2 regions of the Caballeronia sp. LZ033 genome follow, and region 1 is predicted to be linked to the other one. Evidence: riboswitches for the same ligand, from Rfam matches in the RefSeq annotation. Region 1 holds a riboswitch; the other holds the start of a gene.
What was found. A riboswitch is a leader RNA that binds a small molecule or an ion and turns the genes downstream of it on or off. The one in region 1 is predicted to bind manganese.
Positions count from the first base shown of each region.

Region 2: another riboswitch for manganese. It lies ahead of QCE62_RS00915 (sodium:calcium antiporter); the one in region 1 lies ahead of mntP (manganese efflux pump MntP).

Region 1 is NZ_JARUXQ010000003.1:129,487-137,162, reverse strand. It holds gene pdxA (4-hydroxythreonine-4-phosphate dehydrogenase PdxA) at 1-541, shown strand, start outside; gene QCE62_RS21955 (CoA transferase) at 659-2,053, shown strand; gene QCE62_RS21950 (hypothetical protein) at 2,220-2,984, shown strand; gene alr (alanine racemase) at 3,013-4,113, opposite strand; gene QCE62_RS21940 (DUF6632 domain-containing protein) at 4,338-4,748, shown strand; gene mntP (manganese efflux pump MntP) at 4,741-5,310, opposite strand; yybP-ykoY riboswitch at 5,320-5,487, opposite strand; gene QCE62_RS21930 (ester cyclase) at 5,602-6,048, shown strand; gene QCE62_RS21925 (hypothetical protein) at 6,069-6,545, opposite strand; gene QCE62_RS21920 (lipopolysaccharide biosynthesis protein) at 6,965-7,676, shown strand, end outside.
Region 2 is NZ_JARUXQ010000001.1:185,380-193,055, forward strand. It holds gene QCE62_RS00910 (ABC transporter substrate-binding protein) at 1-1,568, opposite strand, end outside; yybP-ykoY riboswitch at 1,816-1,993, shown strand; gene QCE62_RS00915 (sodium:calcium antiporter) at 2,091-3,101, shown strand; gene QCE62_RS00920 (flagellar protein FliT) at 3,233-3,532, opposite strand; gene fliD (flagellar filament capping protein FliD) at 3,542-5,068, opposite strand; gene QCE62_RS00930 (flagellin) at 5,251-7,044, opposite strand; gene QCE62_RS00935 (aldo/keto reductase) at 7,289-7,676, shown strand, end outside.

The DNA.
Region 1 (7,676 bases):
GATGATGCTGGTCGCTCCGCAACTGCGCGTGATCCACGTGACGACGCATATCGGCATCATCGACGCCATCCGCAAGATCGAGCCGGGTCTGGTCCAGCGCACGATCGAACGCGGCAACGCGACGCTCATCAAGGCGGGGATCAGCAAGCCGCGCATCGGCGTATGCGGGATCAATCCGCATGCGGGCGAGAACGGTCTGTTCGGCTATGGCGAGGAAGAAGAGAAGATCATTCCGGCGGTGAAGGTGCTGCAGGAACGCGGCCTCGACGTGACCGGCCCGCTGCCCGCCGATACGCTGTTCTATCGCGCCGGACGCGGCGATTTCGATCTCGTCGTCGCGATGTATCACGACCAGGGGCACGGTCCCGTGAAGGTGCTGGGTCTCGAAGCGGGCGTCAACGTGACGGTCGGGCTGGAGGTGATCCGCACGTCGGTGGATCATGGCACGGCATTCGATATCGCCGGCAAGGGCATCGCCGATGAAGGCAGCATGCTCGAAGCGCTGCGGCAAGGCGCGGAACTGGCGACGCGGCGTCACTGAGCTAGGTCACCGAGCTACGTCACTGAGCTACGTCACTGAGCGGCGGGTCGAGCGCGAGCGCGCGGTCAGCGCGACAATGGGGGCTTCTTCCTCACGAAGCACGCGCGCCCATCCATCATGTCCGCTCAAACGTCCGCTTCAGCTTCCGATACGCTTCACGCGCTCTGGCGCATCGCCGGCTTGCCCGACGATGCGCTTTCTTTCATCGACCTCCCGGGCCGCGAGCCGGTCTTTCCATCGAGCTTCGCCATTGGCACGGCGGCGCAGGCGAGCGTCGCCGCAGCGGCGCTTGCCGCGTGCGAACTGGCGCATGCGCGGGGCGTCGAGCGGCAGCGCGTGTCAGTGGACATGACGCACGCGGCCGTGGAATGCACGGGCGCCTTCACCGTCGATGGGCAAGCACCCGAGACATGGGGACGCTTCTCCGGCCTGTATCGCTGCGCCGACGGCTACGTGCGCATTCACGCGAACTTCGAACATCATCAGGATGGCGCGCTGCGCCTGCTCGGTCTCGATCCGAAGACGGCGACGCGCGCGGACGCAGAGCACGCAATGCTGGCCTGGCGCGGCCGCGAATTCGAAGACGCTGCGGCGGCGCAAGGGCTGGTCGTCACGATGCTGCGCACCTTCGACGAATGGGACGCGACGCCTCAGGCGCGTGCGATCGCCGCGCAGCCGTTGATGACGCTGACCCGTATCGGCGATGCGCCGCCGCGCGCGCTGCCTGCGTTGGCAGAAGCCGCCCGGCCGCTCGACGGCATTCGCGTGCTCGACTTCACGCGCATTCTTGCGGGACCGGTCGGCGGGCGCGCGCTGGCTGCGTTCGGCGCGGACGTCATGCTGGTGAACGCGCCGCATCTGCCGAACATTCCGGCGATCGCGGACACGAGTCGCGGCAAGCGTTCGGCGCTGCTCGACTTGCGCACGGAGCGGGATCGTGCGGCGCTCGGGCAACTGATCGACGAGGCGCATGTGTTCTCGCAGGGCTATCGGCCGGGCGGGCTGGCGGCGCTCGGTTTCGGGCCGGATGCGCTGGCGGCGCGGCGGCCGGGCATCGCTTATGTCTCGCTGACGGCGTACGGCACGGAAGGACCGTGGGCGCAACGGCGCGGGTTCGATTCGCTCGTGCAGACGGCGATGGGCTTCAACGCAGCCGAAGGCGAAGCGGCCGGCGACGGCAAGCCGCGTGCATTGCCCATGCAGATGCTCGACATGGCGAGCGGCTTCCTGATGGCGTTCGGCGCGGCGGCGGCGCTGTGGCGGCAACAGCGCGAAGGCGGGAGCTGGCATGTGCAGGTCTCGCTCGCGCAGACGGGGCAGTGGTTGCGCGGACTGGGGCGCGTGGAAGGCGGAATCGCCGCACCGACGCCGGAGGTCGCGCCGTTCATGACGCGGTATGCGTCGGGCTTTGGCGAGCTGGTGGCGGTGACGCCGAGCGCGCAACTGGCGCGGACGCCGGCGGGGTATGCGCGGGAATCGGTCAGGCCGGGGGCGGGGGAGGCGCGGTGGTGAGGAATGTCCCGCCAATCAATGCCACAGCGTGCCGATCAGGAATGGCATAGCGGCCTGAATACAAACCTCATCTCAAGTTTCGTCCGAACGTTCCGATAACGCGTGGCAGGCGCGCCTTCCCGCGCGCCCACCACGCTCATCGACAAGAACAACCTCCAACGTTCCCATGAAACTGCTCCCGAAAGTGATGCTGCTCGCCCTGCCCGTTCTCGCCGCCTGCGGAGGCGGAGGAAGCGACGAAACATGTGTCACGAACGGAGACCTCACGAAGACCTGCGTCGCCAGGACGTCGCATGCGATTCCCGAAGGCATCTGGTTCGGCGCGACGGACACGGGCCTTGCCGCGCAGACCATCGTGCTCGAGACCGGGCAGTACTTCAGCATCTATACGTTGAATCAGGATCTGGTCTGGATGACCGAAGGCTTCGTCACCGCCACCAACGGCGCATTCACCGATCCGGCGGTCGTCGCGCTGCACTACACCGGCGAGATCATCGCGGGCACGCTCAGCGGCACCTTCACGGCGAAGAGCGCGTTCTCGGCGACGAGTTCGATCAACACCAAGCCGAACACCACCGCGCTGAACTTCAACGGCAACTACAACGCCACCTACGACGCGCCGCTCGCCATCGGCGATGTGCTGGGCACGTGGACCAACCCGGGCAGCATCACGACCGTCTCGACGATCACCTTCGCCGCAAACGGCGCAGTTACCGGTTCGCAGGGCGCCTGCACGTTCACCGGCAACTTCAAGCCGCGCGCGACCGGCAAGCACATTCTCGACGGCTCGCTCAACTTCACCAGCGCCGCGTGCGCCACCGGCGGCGGCGTGACGATGCCGGTCGAGGCGACCGTCGTGAACAATCAGATGAGCATCGTGGGCGTGACGCCGCAGCGTTCCACGGCGTTCTTCATGGCGGCGACGCGCTGATTCTTCGCGCAGCGGCACGTCACCCGGGTCACTCGTAGACGATCGCCGCTGCCCCTTCAGCCACCTCGCACCGCACCGGCACCCGACGCGCCAACGCGCACAGCAACTCGTAGCCGATCGTACCGGACGGCTCCGCCACTTCATCGACGCTGACATGCGCGCCCCACAGCTCGACCGGCGCGCCGATACCCGCCGCCGGGCAGGGCGTGAGATCGACCGTGAGCATGTCCATCGACACGCGCCCGACGATCCGCGTCCGCACGCCCGCCACCATGACCGGCGTGCCGGCCGGCGCGTGCCGCGGATAGCCATCCGCGTAACCGCACGCCACCACGCCGACGCGCATCGGTCGATCCGTCGTGAAGGTTCGGCCATAGCCGGTCGTCTCGCCGGGCTGCATCGTCTGCACGCCGATGATGCGGCTTTCCAGCGTCATCGCCGCGCGCAGCGGGTTGCCCGCGATATGACGCGCGCACCCGCTCGGCGACGCGCCATAGAGGATCGTCCCGGGCCGCACCCAGTCGCGATGCGCCCGCGGGTGCCACAGCACCGCCGCCGAGTTCGACAGTGACCGCGTGCCCGGCAGGTTGCGCGTGACGGCGTCGAAGGCGTCGACTTGCCAGTCGATCGCGCCATCATCGGCGTTGGCGAAATGGGTCATCAGCCCGATCGAACCGATCGACCCGATCCGCGACGCACGCAGCCACGCACGCTCATAGTCCGCCGGACGGAAGCCCAGCCGGTTCATCCCCGAGTTCATCTTCAACTGGATGTCGATGCGCTCACGCGGGCGGGCGGCTTCGAGCATGTCGAGCTGTTCGTCGCAGTGCACGGTGACATGCAGGCGATACCGGTCCGCCACCAGCACGTCAGCCGGTTCGAAAACGCCTTCCAGCAGCAGCACCGGCTTGTGCCAGCCGAGCTCGCGCACGCGCACGGCTTCGTCGAGATCGAGCAGCGCGATGCCGTCGGCCTCGGCAAGCGCCGGATAAATGCGCTCGATGCCGTGACCATACGCGTTCGCCTTGATCACGGCCCACACGCGCGATGTCGGCACCGTGTCCCGGACGAATTGCAGGTTGTGACGGATGGCGTCGAGAAGAATGCGTGCGGAAATCGGACGTGGCATGCGTGCTCCCCGGCATGGGCCGCCTGATCGGACGCGCCATGCTGCTTTTGTGAAAGAAGGCAGTGGAAGCACGAATCGTATCGGCCGGAAGGCAGTTTTTGTTATCGTATTCGCGCCGAATTTTGGTGGAAGACGCTGCCCGCCAAACACGCAGCCCAAGCTTCGCGACGCGTGCTTTCCGGCGTATCGTGAGGCTCACGCCGCATGGGGCGAAGGAGATCGCCATGACCGACGCCCGTCGTCTTGCCTGCCTGCGCATCGTGCTCGTGATCGTTGGGCTGATCGCGCTGTTCGCCGTCTATCCCCTGATGCTGCTCTGGCCTTCCGGCTGGGCCTGGGAAGGCACGCACGAAGGCCGCTCGGAGTACGCGCTGATGATCGTCGGCCTCTACGCGACGCTCGGCGTGTTCCTGCTGATCGCCTCGCGCGATCCGCTGCGGCACCTGAGTCTCATCTGGTTCACGGTGTGGTCGAGCATCGTGCACGGCGCCATCATGGCCGTGCAGTCATTCGGCGGCACGCAGTCTCATGCGCATATCGGCCATCTGGCCGGCGATGTGCCGGCGCTGTTCATCGTCGCCGCCGCGCTCGCGTACTTCACGCCGCGCCGCGGGCAGGCAGGCAAGCTCAGTTGAGATAGCCGAGGTGCTCGGCCAGGATCACGCAGCCGACGCCCATCAGGATCACCCCGCCGACAATCTCCGCCCGCTTGCCGATGGTCGCGCCCACGAGCCGCCCGACCATCACGCCGATGGTCACCATCAGCATGGTCGCGAAGCCGATGGTCGCGGCCGTGGAGAAGATATCGACATCGATGAACGCGAGGCCCGCGCCGACCGCCATGGCATCGATGCTGGTGGCGAAGCCGGTGAGCGCGAGCACCCAGAACGAGTGGGAGTTGGGCTTTTCTTCCTCATGCTCCACGGCGCGCAGGCCTTCGCGAATCATGCGCGCGCCGAGCAGACCCAGCAGCGCGAACGCAATCCAGTGGTCCCACGCGGTGACGTACTGCGCGGCCGCCTTGCCAAGCGCCCAGCCGACGAGCGGCGTCAGCGCCTCGATCACACCGAAGATCACGCCGGTCTTCAGGGCCTCGGCAATGCGCGGCTTGTGCAACGTGGCGCCTTTGCCGACGGCGGCCGCGAAGGCGTCGGTGGACATGGCGAAGGCGAGGAATAGTGTGGAGGCGAGGTTCATCGAGTAGCGCTCTGGTCGGGCAAGATGGAACGACAGAACGCGCGCCCGACCGGTCGCGGATCTGTCGATGGTCTTGCCAACCCTTGACGGTTGCCCATGCCACGGTCCGAACGACCGAGCGTGTTGACATGGACGCTTTCCCGAACGGAAAGCCGGCTACTCCCCAGCGAAGAGCCGTGAGCTTAACATGACTCCTGGGCCGTTCCTGCGCGTTCACGACAGGTTGCGGTACAGTGGGTACGTTATGCCGCAGTTTCCACCGCATGCCAACCCGCTCATGACGGAGGCGCCATGCAGGCAGGCCAGCTTACCCACGCGGCTGCGAAAGACGCAGTCGAACGGCTCTATCGCGCATTTGCCACGCACGATCTCATGCTGCTGCGCGAGGCCGTCACACCGGACTGGGCGTATCTTCCCGAACCGCCCGGAGAGCGTCCAGGTCCCGACCAGATGATTCCCATCTTCGCCGATCTCGCCATTGCGCTGCCCGACATGCGCATCGAGATCCTGGACATGCTGGTGCAGGATGATCGCGTGGGCGTACGCGCCGAAGTGAGCGGCACACAGGCCGGGCCGCTGATGGGCATCGCCGCCACCCGCAAGCCGCTTCGTTTCGCGATTCACTCCTTCCACGAGATACGCGGCGACCGCGTCTCGAAAACCTGGCATCTTGAAGACTGGCTCAGCGTATTCCGCCAGCTCGACGCCGTGCCGTCCGGGATCAGGCCATCGCCCTGAACGTACTTCCGGATTGATGCTCAGGCGCGCCGCGCCTTGCCTTTCGCGCCGCGCGAGGCGGTCTGCCGCACCACATGTTCGACACACAAGCCGACGAGCGTCGCGTCCAGGCGCTCCAGCGCGCGAGCGGCTTCGCGGAGCGCGGCGGCATCGGTGCCGAAGGAATCGGAGAACAGCCACTCGCGCTGCCGGGCGGCTTCGCGCGTCGCCTGCACGGCTTCGCTCAATTCCGGCATGCGCGCAAAGCCCGCCGCGCGCGCCTTCTTTTCCAGACAGGCCACCAGTTGGTCCAGCGGCGCGGGCTCCACGCTCTCCACGAATAACGAGAGAAAGCGCAACACGCTGCCCTGCAAGCGCCGATGCGCATCGACGAGATCCCGAAGCGGCTCGGCGCGTTCGCGATCGCGCGCGGCCTGCACGGTAATGATGCTGGCGCCCAGGCTGGAATCGGCCGGGGCGGACGTGGCGGGTGATCGTGATCGTGTGCGGGTCAACATGGTAGCCAGTGACAGGTTCTTTGCGTCGAATGCAATGCGCTATGTATTTTGAAATATAACGCATCCGTCTTCGACACGGCATTCCGACCGTTCGGCCCAATCAAAAGCAGGGCTTCCGGAGGTCTACCGTTTCGTGCGTTTGCCTGGCGACGCCACGCCTTGATTTCGCGCGCAACCAGCGTCTATAGTTTTCTACGCACGCTCCCACACGTTCCCGCAGCTTCGCCAAACAAGGCCTTCGCGGCCTCTTCCTGTCCCTTCCGCAGAACGTGCGTGCACCGGCCAGACGCCCGCCGCCGACGCGCATTCCCATCGAACCATCACAACGCCGCGTCCCTCCGGTTCGCATCCGCCCAACTAATTCGATATCGGCAACGGTTCGGGGTATCGCTTCGATATTTCTCGCGTCCTTCCTCATCATGAAACTCGTCCACAAGTTCGGCGCGCTCACGCTGCCCCTGTTGCTCGCGGCGTGCGGCGGCGGCTCGGACAGCGCCGGCCCCGCCGCGGTCAGCGATGCCGCGCGCCCGGTCATTCCCGCGCCGCTCACGTACCCGAGTGCCCGCGACATCGCCTACGGCATCAACGGCCACAACAACACCGGCGCGTACGCCCTTTCGAGCCCGGCGCTGCAACGGTCGCAATTGCGCGATCTCAACGTGAAGATGTACCGCATCGAGGTGCGCGATGCGCCAGGCGCCCGAACCCTCGCCAACGTCGCCAGGACGATGGCCGCCAGCGGCATCACCGTGTATCCGGTCATCCTGCTCGAACTCAATTTCGCCGGCGAGAGCGATGCCTACAGCGCCGCGTATTCCATCGCCCGGCAGATCGTCGCGGTGCAGCGCTACGCGTACTACGAAGTGACCAACGAACTCGCGGCGCAATGTCTCGTCGGCTGGGTGGACGGCGTGCGCAGCACCGACTTCGACAACACGCGCTTCCAGATTGCACGCGGCGTGGTGCGCGGGTTGATCGCGGGGATCAAGTCGCTGGATCCGCTGGGCAAGATCGTGATCGGCGGCAACACCTGGATGCACTATGGCTTCGATGTCATGCTCGCGAACGGCACGCAGCCCGACGGCACGACCGGTCATCCGAAAGTCACCTGGGACGTGACGGCCTGGCACT
Region 2 (7,676 bases), on a different contig from region 1:
AGCCGCCCGAACGGGCTCACGTTGAAGCCGCTGACGTTGGCGCGCGTGAGTGCGGCGGCAGTCGGATAGACGAGCGGAATCCACAGCGCCTGATCGTGAATGATCTTCTGCGCGCCATCGTACGACTGCGTGCGTTTGGCGACATCCGGCGTCGCCTTGCCGTCGGCGATGAGCTTGTCGAGTTGCGGGTCGCAGTAGCGCGCGAAGTTGATGCCGGACTTCACCGCGTTGCAACTGAACAGCGGCGACAGATAGTTGTCGGGGTCGCCGTTGTCGCCCGCCCAGCCCATGAAGAGCATGTCGTGCTGGCCGAGCTTCGCCGAGCGGATCAGCTCACCCCACTCGATCACTTTCACCTGCGCCTTCACGCCGATCTTCGCCAGGTCGGCCTGCAGCAACTCGGCGCCGACCTTCGGATTCGGGTTCAGCACGCTGCCGTTCGGACGCACCCAGATGGTCGTGTCGAAGCCGTTCGGAAAGCCCGCTTCGGCGAGCAGCTTCTTCGCGGCATCGGGCGAGTATTTGTAGGCCGCGATGTTCTTGTCGTAGCTCCACGTGTTCGGCGGATACGGATTCACCGCGGCCGTGCCGGTGTTGTCGAACACGGTCTTCATGTAGGTCGTGCGATCGAACGCCATGTTGATCGCCTGCCGCACCTTGGGATTGTCGAGCGGCTTCTTCTCCGTATTGAGCGCAACGAACGCGGTCATGAAGGCCGGCGTTTCGCTCACTTTCAGCGCGTGGTCCTTCTTTGCGTCGGTGACGTCCTGCGGCTTCGGCGAAAGCGCGATCTGGCATTCACCCGCCTTGATCTTCTGCGCGCGCACGGCCGCGTCCGGCGTGATCGCGTAGATCAGCCGGTCGATCTTCGGCTTCGGTCCCCAGTAGGCCGGGTTCACGTCGTAACGGATCACCGAGTCCTTCGTATAGCTCTTCAGCGCGAACGGACCGGTGCCCACCGGCTTGCTGTTCAGGTCGGTCTGCTGGTTCGCCTTCAGCAGCTTGTCAGCGTATTCGGCCGAATAGATGGAGGCGAAACCCATCGTGAGGATCGGCACGAAGGTGGCGTTGGGCTCGTTGAGTTCGAATTTCACGGTGTGGTCATCGACCTTCGTCACGGCCTTGATGAGCTTCACGAGGCCCATCGACTGCGCATGCGGAAAACCGCTTGCGCCCGCGATCTTGTGCCACGGATTGCTGTCGTCGAGCATGCGCGAGAAGGTGAACACGACGTCGTCGGCGTCGAGCGCCCGCGTCGGCTTGAACCATTCGGTCGTCTGGAACTGCACGTTCGGACGCAGATGGAAGGTGTAGGTGAGGCCGTCGCTGCTTACGTCCCACTTCTCGGCGAGCGCGGGCGCGACCTTCTTCGCGGCTTCGTCGTAGGCGACGAGCGTGTTGAAGATGACATCGGCGGAAGCGTTGGTGGTCACGAGCGAATTGAACTGCACGACGTCGAAGCCGTCCGGGCTCGCTTCGGTGCAGATGGTGAGCGGCTTGGACAGCGCGATGCCCGGCGCGGCGAGCAGGATGGCCGCGGCAGCGGCGGCGACGAGTGTCAGGCGCATGAGATCTCCCGTGACCCGATGGTCACACGGCGTTTCGTTCTTGTTGGCGGATCAGGTCCGATGACGGTCGGCAGGCGCAGCAAGCAGCGCGCCCGGCGCGGCCGGCGCGGCCGGCGCGGCCGGCGCGGCCGGCGCGGCCAGCATAGCGAATGCTCGTTGCATCGACAACGATTCGATCCGCATACGCATATTCCTGCCATGAGCCAGGCGAGAAGGCGCGGCTTGCCGAAACCGGAGGCATCGGGCTACACTTGCGCCGTCTTTGGGGAGTAGCCTTCCTTCGTGCGCGAAGGAGAACGCGTCAACATCCTCGGCCCTGCTGCCGTGGCGCGTTCGACCGGACCGGTTTGGCGAGACCATCGATGCACTGCGTCGTTCCTGGCCGGACGGCGCGTGGTGCATCGTGGTTCGCTCAGCGTCCGGCCGTGGAAAGATCGTGTCCCTACAACTACAACGTCTCCTTCTCACGCGTCTTTCGGCGCTTCCGCCGCGTTCGTCGCATTGCTTCATGCGAGGTGCCGCATGACGATGCTCTTCATCGAACTCGCACTGATGCTCGCGATCATCCTGATCGCGTCCGAACTCTTCACCAACGCGCTCGAACATCTCGGCGAGCGGCTCGGCATTTCCGAAGGCGTGACCGGCTCGCTGTTCGCTGCCGTCGGCACCGCGCTGCCCGAAACCACGGTGCCGATCATCGCCTTGCTCGGCGGCACGCCCAGTCGCGCGGTCAACGAGGAAATCGGCGTCGGCGCGATTCTCGGTGCGCCGCTGATGCTCGCAACGCTCTCCACCTGCCTGATGACGATTGCGGTGCTCAAGTCGCGCGGCTTGCAAGGACGGATCGTGCCGGAGCGCAGCGGCTTCACGCGGGATCTCAACTTCTTCCTGTTTGCGTTTTTGATCGCGTGCGCGGCGATGTTCGTCCCGCATCACGCATGGCCCGTGCGGGCGATGTTCGCGGCGGGCCTCGTCGGGCTATACGTCTTGTATGTCATCTCGACGTTCAGGGCCTCGGCGAACCTGGTCGAAAGCGGACACGGCACCGAAGCGCCTGAGGCGCTGTTCGCTTCGCGCCTGGGATTGAAGACGTCCATGGGCAGCATCATGCTGCAGTTCCTGGTCGGCATCGTGTTGCTGGTGGGCGGCGCGAAGGGCTTCATTCACGGCGTCGAAGGGGTGTCGCAGGCGCTTGGAATCTCCGCGCTGCTGCTGTCGCTGATCATCATTCCGATCGCCACCGAATTGCCCGAGAAGGTGAACAGCATCCTGTGGGCGCGCAGAGGGAAGGACACGCTCGCGTTCGGCAACATCACGGGCGCGATGGTGTTCCAGGGCACCTTGCTGCCCGCGATCGGCATCATGCTGACGCCGTGGGAACCGCGTGTCGAAGTGCTGACCGGCGTGTTGATCACGCTGGCGGCGGCGGCGTGGCTGCGCCTCAATGCGAAGCCGAATGGCGTGGTGCTGTGGGCGCTGCTCGGGAACGGCGTGCTGTATGCGGCGTATCTGGCGCTGACGCTGGGTCGATAAAGCCCGACAGCTCAAGCCCCGCCACAAATAAGAATGCCCGCGCGAGGCGGGCATCAAGAGCGAAGCAGCGCGCCCGACATCGGCGCGTTGTTCTTGTTGTTCTTGTGTTATCGGCGCGGCAGCTGAAAACTTTAGAAGCGCGCGGCTTGTTGATAGCGGCTTGCGGCCTTGGCGCCGTCCATCGAACGGCGATAGTTCGCGGCGAGCGCCGTCTGCGCCATCTGCGCGCGCGATGCAACGGCATCGATGCTCGCCTGGATCTTGCGGATGACCGCGAGCGACTCCGCCGGCTGCTCGGCCCGCAGCGCCATGACGAGCGGTGCGCGCGCTTCGGTCAGCTCGGCGGCGCGCGCCCAGTCTTCGTTGCCCACTGCCGTTTCGATGGCCTCGGTCAGCGACCAGGCTTCCTGAATCAGTTCGTGCTGGTTCATGTCCGGTCCTTAGCTCTTGTTGGTGGCCAGCGCGCCGGCGCTGTTGGTGCCGCCGAAGAGGGCGGTCAGATAGCTCGACTGCGTGGCCATCGACGACATCAACGAGTTGAGCGCCGTGAACTGGTCGTTGTACGAGGTGGTCAGCTGCGCGGTGTACGCGGTGAGCTGCGTCTGCTGATCGGCGATGCTGGTCAGGTCGTCGTTGAGCGCGGTCGTGCGCGTGTCGATGATGCCGCCGGTCTGCAGGAACGCCGTCAGGCTCGTGTTCAACTGCGCGGCCACGCCGTCGGTCGTGTTGAAGAGCGAGGCGACCGTGCCGCTGCTGTTGGTGAGCGCGTTGGTGAGCGCGTCTTCGTCGGTCGAAAGCGTGCCGTCCGGCTGCAGCGTGATGCCGATCGACGCCAGGTTCACCTTGCCCGTGCCGACGCCGATGCCCTTGCTGATCGTGCTGGAGATCGTATTCTTGATGGTGTTCATCATCGAGTCGCCGAGCAGCGCGCCTTGCGAGCTGGCGGTCGAATCGAACGACGTCAGCGACGACGCCGTGCTGATGAAGTTGTTGTAGGCGGTGACGAAGGCATCGATGGCGGTCTTCTGGCCGGTGACGTCCTGGCCGATCGTGAGCGTCTGCGTCGTGCCGACGGAGTCCGCGGTGATGTTCATCGTGACGCCCGTCACCGCTTCCTTGATCGTGTTGCTCGAACTCGTGACCGGCGTGCCGGCCACCGTCAGGTGCGAGTCCACCCCCGCGCTGGATTGCGTCCAGCCGTTGGTGCTGCTGATGGTGGTGTGTTCGGGAACGGTGATGGTCTTGGTCGGGTCGGTCGGGTCCGGATCGGTGGTCGTGGTGGACGAGCTGACCTGAAGCTTGTTGATGGCGGAGGTGCTGCTGTCCGCGGTGACATCGACGCCGATCTGATTGCCGAGACCCGTCGACGTGGAGCGCAGCACGAGGTGCGCGCCGTCCGAGCCGTTGACGATGGTCGCGGTGACGCCGGGATTGTCGGACGCCGAGTTGATCGCCGACACGATGCCCGACAGCGTGTTGTTGCTGCTGTCGAGCTTGATGGTGCTGCTGTTGTTGCCGACCTTCAGCGTGATCGAGCCGGTGCCGAGCGCGTCGGTGGTCGAGAACGTGCCGGACGTGAGCGATTGCGCCGAAGCGATGTTCTGTACGTTGACCGCATAGCTGCCGGCGACGGCCGTGGTGTCGGCGCTGCCGGTGAGGCCCTTGCCGTCGGCGGTGGCGGTGAACGAGCCGAGCGTCTTGCCGTTGGCGAGATTCGTGATCGAGCTTTGCAGCAGCGACAGCACGGACTTGAGCGTGCCGATCGCGGTGAGCTGCGTATTGTCGGCGGTCTTCTTGTTGTTGAGCGCGTCGGTCTGGCCTGCGACCTTCGCGTTGACGATCGCGGTGACGAGCGAGTTCACGTCCATCGTCGAGTTGGTGGAACCGCTGATGATCGACTGTGCGGCCTGTTGTACGGCGCTGGTCGGATCGACAGTGGAACCCGATGTCGTGGCTACGGTGGTCATGTGTGCTCCGCTCGTATTACTTCGCGATCGTTTGGAATGAGGCGGAAGTCGTCATCTTCCGAAAACGCGCACAGGGAGACGAGCTCCCTTTGCGCTGACTGCTTTGCTGCTTTGCTGCTTTGTTGCTTCCGGCGCGCATTGTACTGGCTGATGCGCGCCGGTTACAGCGTCGGCCGTGATGCTTAGCCGAGGAGCTTCAGAACTTGCTGGGGCATCGAGTTCGCTTGAGCCAGCACCGAGATACCAGCTTGTTGCAGCACTTGAGCCTTCGACAGGTTCGCGGTTTCCTGCGCGAAGTTCGCGTCGGTGATCTGCGACTGTGCCGACGACAGGTTGGTCGACTGAGCCGTCTGCGTCGAAGCGATCGACGAGAAACGGTTCTGTGCGGCGCCGAGGTCAGCTTGAATCGAGTTGACGCTGTCGAGGGCGTTGTCGATCGATTCGATCGCCAGGTTCGCGCCGTTGGCCTTCGTCAGGTCGATGTCGGAGACCTTCGGGGGAACGTTCTGCGCATTGGCTTGAGCGATGCCGTCAGCGGCGCCCGTGGCGTTTGCGTTGTCCGCAAGCGCGCCCTTGCCGGTCAGCGTGCCGCCGGTCGTGTCGAACAGACCGGTCACCGACGCGCTGATGTCGGTTTCCGCGCCGTTTGCATCCACACCCTTGAAGGTGAAGCCGCCAGCGCCGTCGCCATAGATGTTGACGCTGCTGTAGGCCGGCGTGTCTGCCGAGCCAGCGACCGTGCCATCGGCCTTGAGCGAGATCGACACGCTGCCGAGCTTGGTCGTCGGCGAGGTCGTGGTGGCGGTGGCGACGTTAGCTGCGTCGTTCTGAACGGCCGTGATGTCCGTTTGGTCCGCGCCGCCGGTGGTCGTCGTCAGCGCCGTGCCCGTCAGGGTTGCGACACCGCCGGCATTGGGCGTTTGCGTGAAGAGCTTGCTTGCGTCGGCCGTGGACAGGTACGAGCCGCTTTCCGTGCCGTTGGCGACCGTCTTGAACTTGTAGCCGCCGTTGCCATCGGCATAGACATTGATGCCGGTGATGTCCGTGGCTGCACCCGTGCCCGCGCCCGACAGATCCGGAAGCAGACCGTTCGCATCGAGGTCGATCGTTGCGCCGAGCTTCGTGTCGGCGGCGGCATACGTCGTCGTCGTCGTTTGCACGTTCGCAGCCGAGGCGGCCTTGATTGCAGCCGTTTGGGTCGTCGAGGCGCCAACCAGCGCACCCTTTGCCGTCAGCGAGAGCGCCGTGCCCGTGCCGGTGGTCGTACCCGAGAACAGGGCGGTCGTTGCCGCGCTCGACAGCGCCTGGTTGTTCTGGTCGGTGAACGTGAAGCCGCCCTTGCCGTCAGCCAGCACGTTGATCGACGTGATGTCGGCCTTGGCCGTACCCGTCGTTGCAGCACCCGCGCTCGTCAGGCTCAGGCCCGACAGCGTGCCGATCGTCGCGCCCTTCTGCGGCAGACCGCCACCGAGTTGAGCAGCCGACACGCCGTTGCTCAGATCGATACCGATGGTCTGGCCGACGTTCGCGCCAACCTGGAACGACACGGTGCCAGCCGAGCCGTCGAGCACGTTCGTGCCGTTGTAGGTCGTTTGCGAAGCAATACGGTTCACTTCAGCGATACGCTGCGTCACTTCCTTTTGCAGCGAAGCCTGGTCGCTCGACGAGAGCGAGCCGCTCGAAGCCTGCACGGCCAGCTGGCGAATACGTTGCAGGTTGTCCGAGATCTGCGACAGGCCCGAAGCAGCCGTCTGGGTCATCGAGACGCCGTCGTTGGCGTTCGACACACCTTGGTTCAAACCGTTGATCTGCGAGGTCATGCGCGAGGCGATGGCCTGGCCTGCTGCATCGTCGGCCGCGCTGTTGATGCGCTTGCCCGACGAGAGGCGGGTGATCGCCGAAGACAGCGCGCTTTGCGTGCTGTTGAGGTTCTGCTGAGCAACCAGCGAGTTGATATTGCTATTGATACCGATCATTTGTTCTCTCCTGGGAGACTAATCTGGCTTTGGCTAATGGCACCGAGTTGTTGCCTGGCGGTCCTGCGCTCGGTGATAGCCGGCCGCCTACTTGAGGTTATCGGGCCACTCGAAAAAAACTTAAGGCCGGGCTAACCGATTTGTGTAACGAATAGTGTCGAAAGCCTTCGAAGGCCCGCCCAGCAAGCCTTCCGAATCACGCGTATGCTTTTTAGTCCCTCTTCCACGCGGATTCGGAGCATTCATGCAGACACGTAATGTCGGTATATCGGAATTGAAAGTTGCGCCTTTAGTTTTTGGCGGCAATGTATTTGGCTGGACCGCCGATGAACGCACGTCGTTTTCCATCCTCGATGCATTTGTCGACCACGGTCTCAATTTCATCGATACCGCCGACGTTTATTCCGCCTGGGTCGAAGGTCATCAGGGCGGTGAATCCGAGACGATCATCGGCAAGTGGTTCAAGGAGAGCGGCAAGCGCCACAAGATCGTGCTCGCGACGAAGGTGGGCAAGCTCAGCACGCGCCCGGGGCTGACGGCGGCGAACATCGCCGCGGCCGTCGACGATTCGCTCCGACGCCTGAAGACCGATTACATCGATGTCTATTTCTCGCATCACGATGACGAGGCCA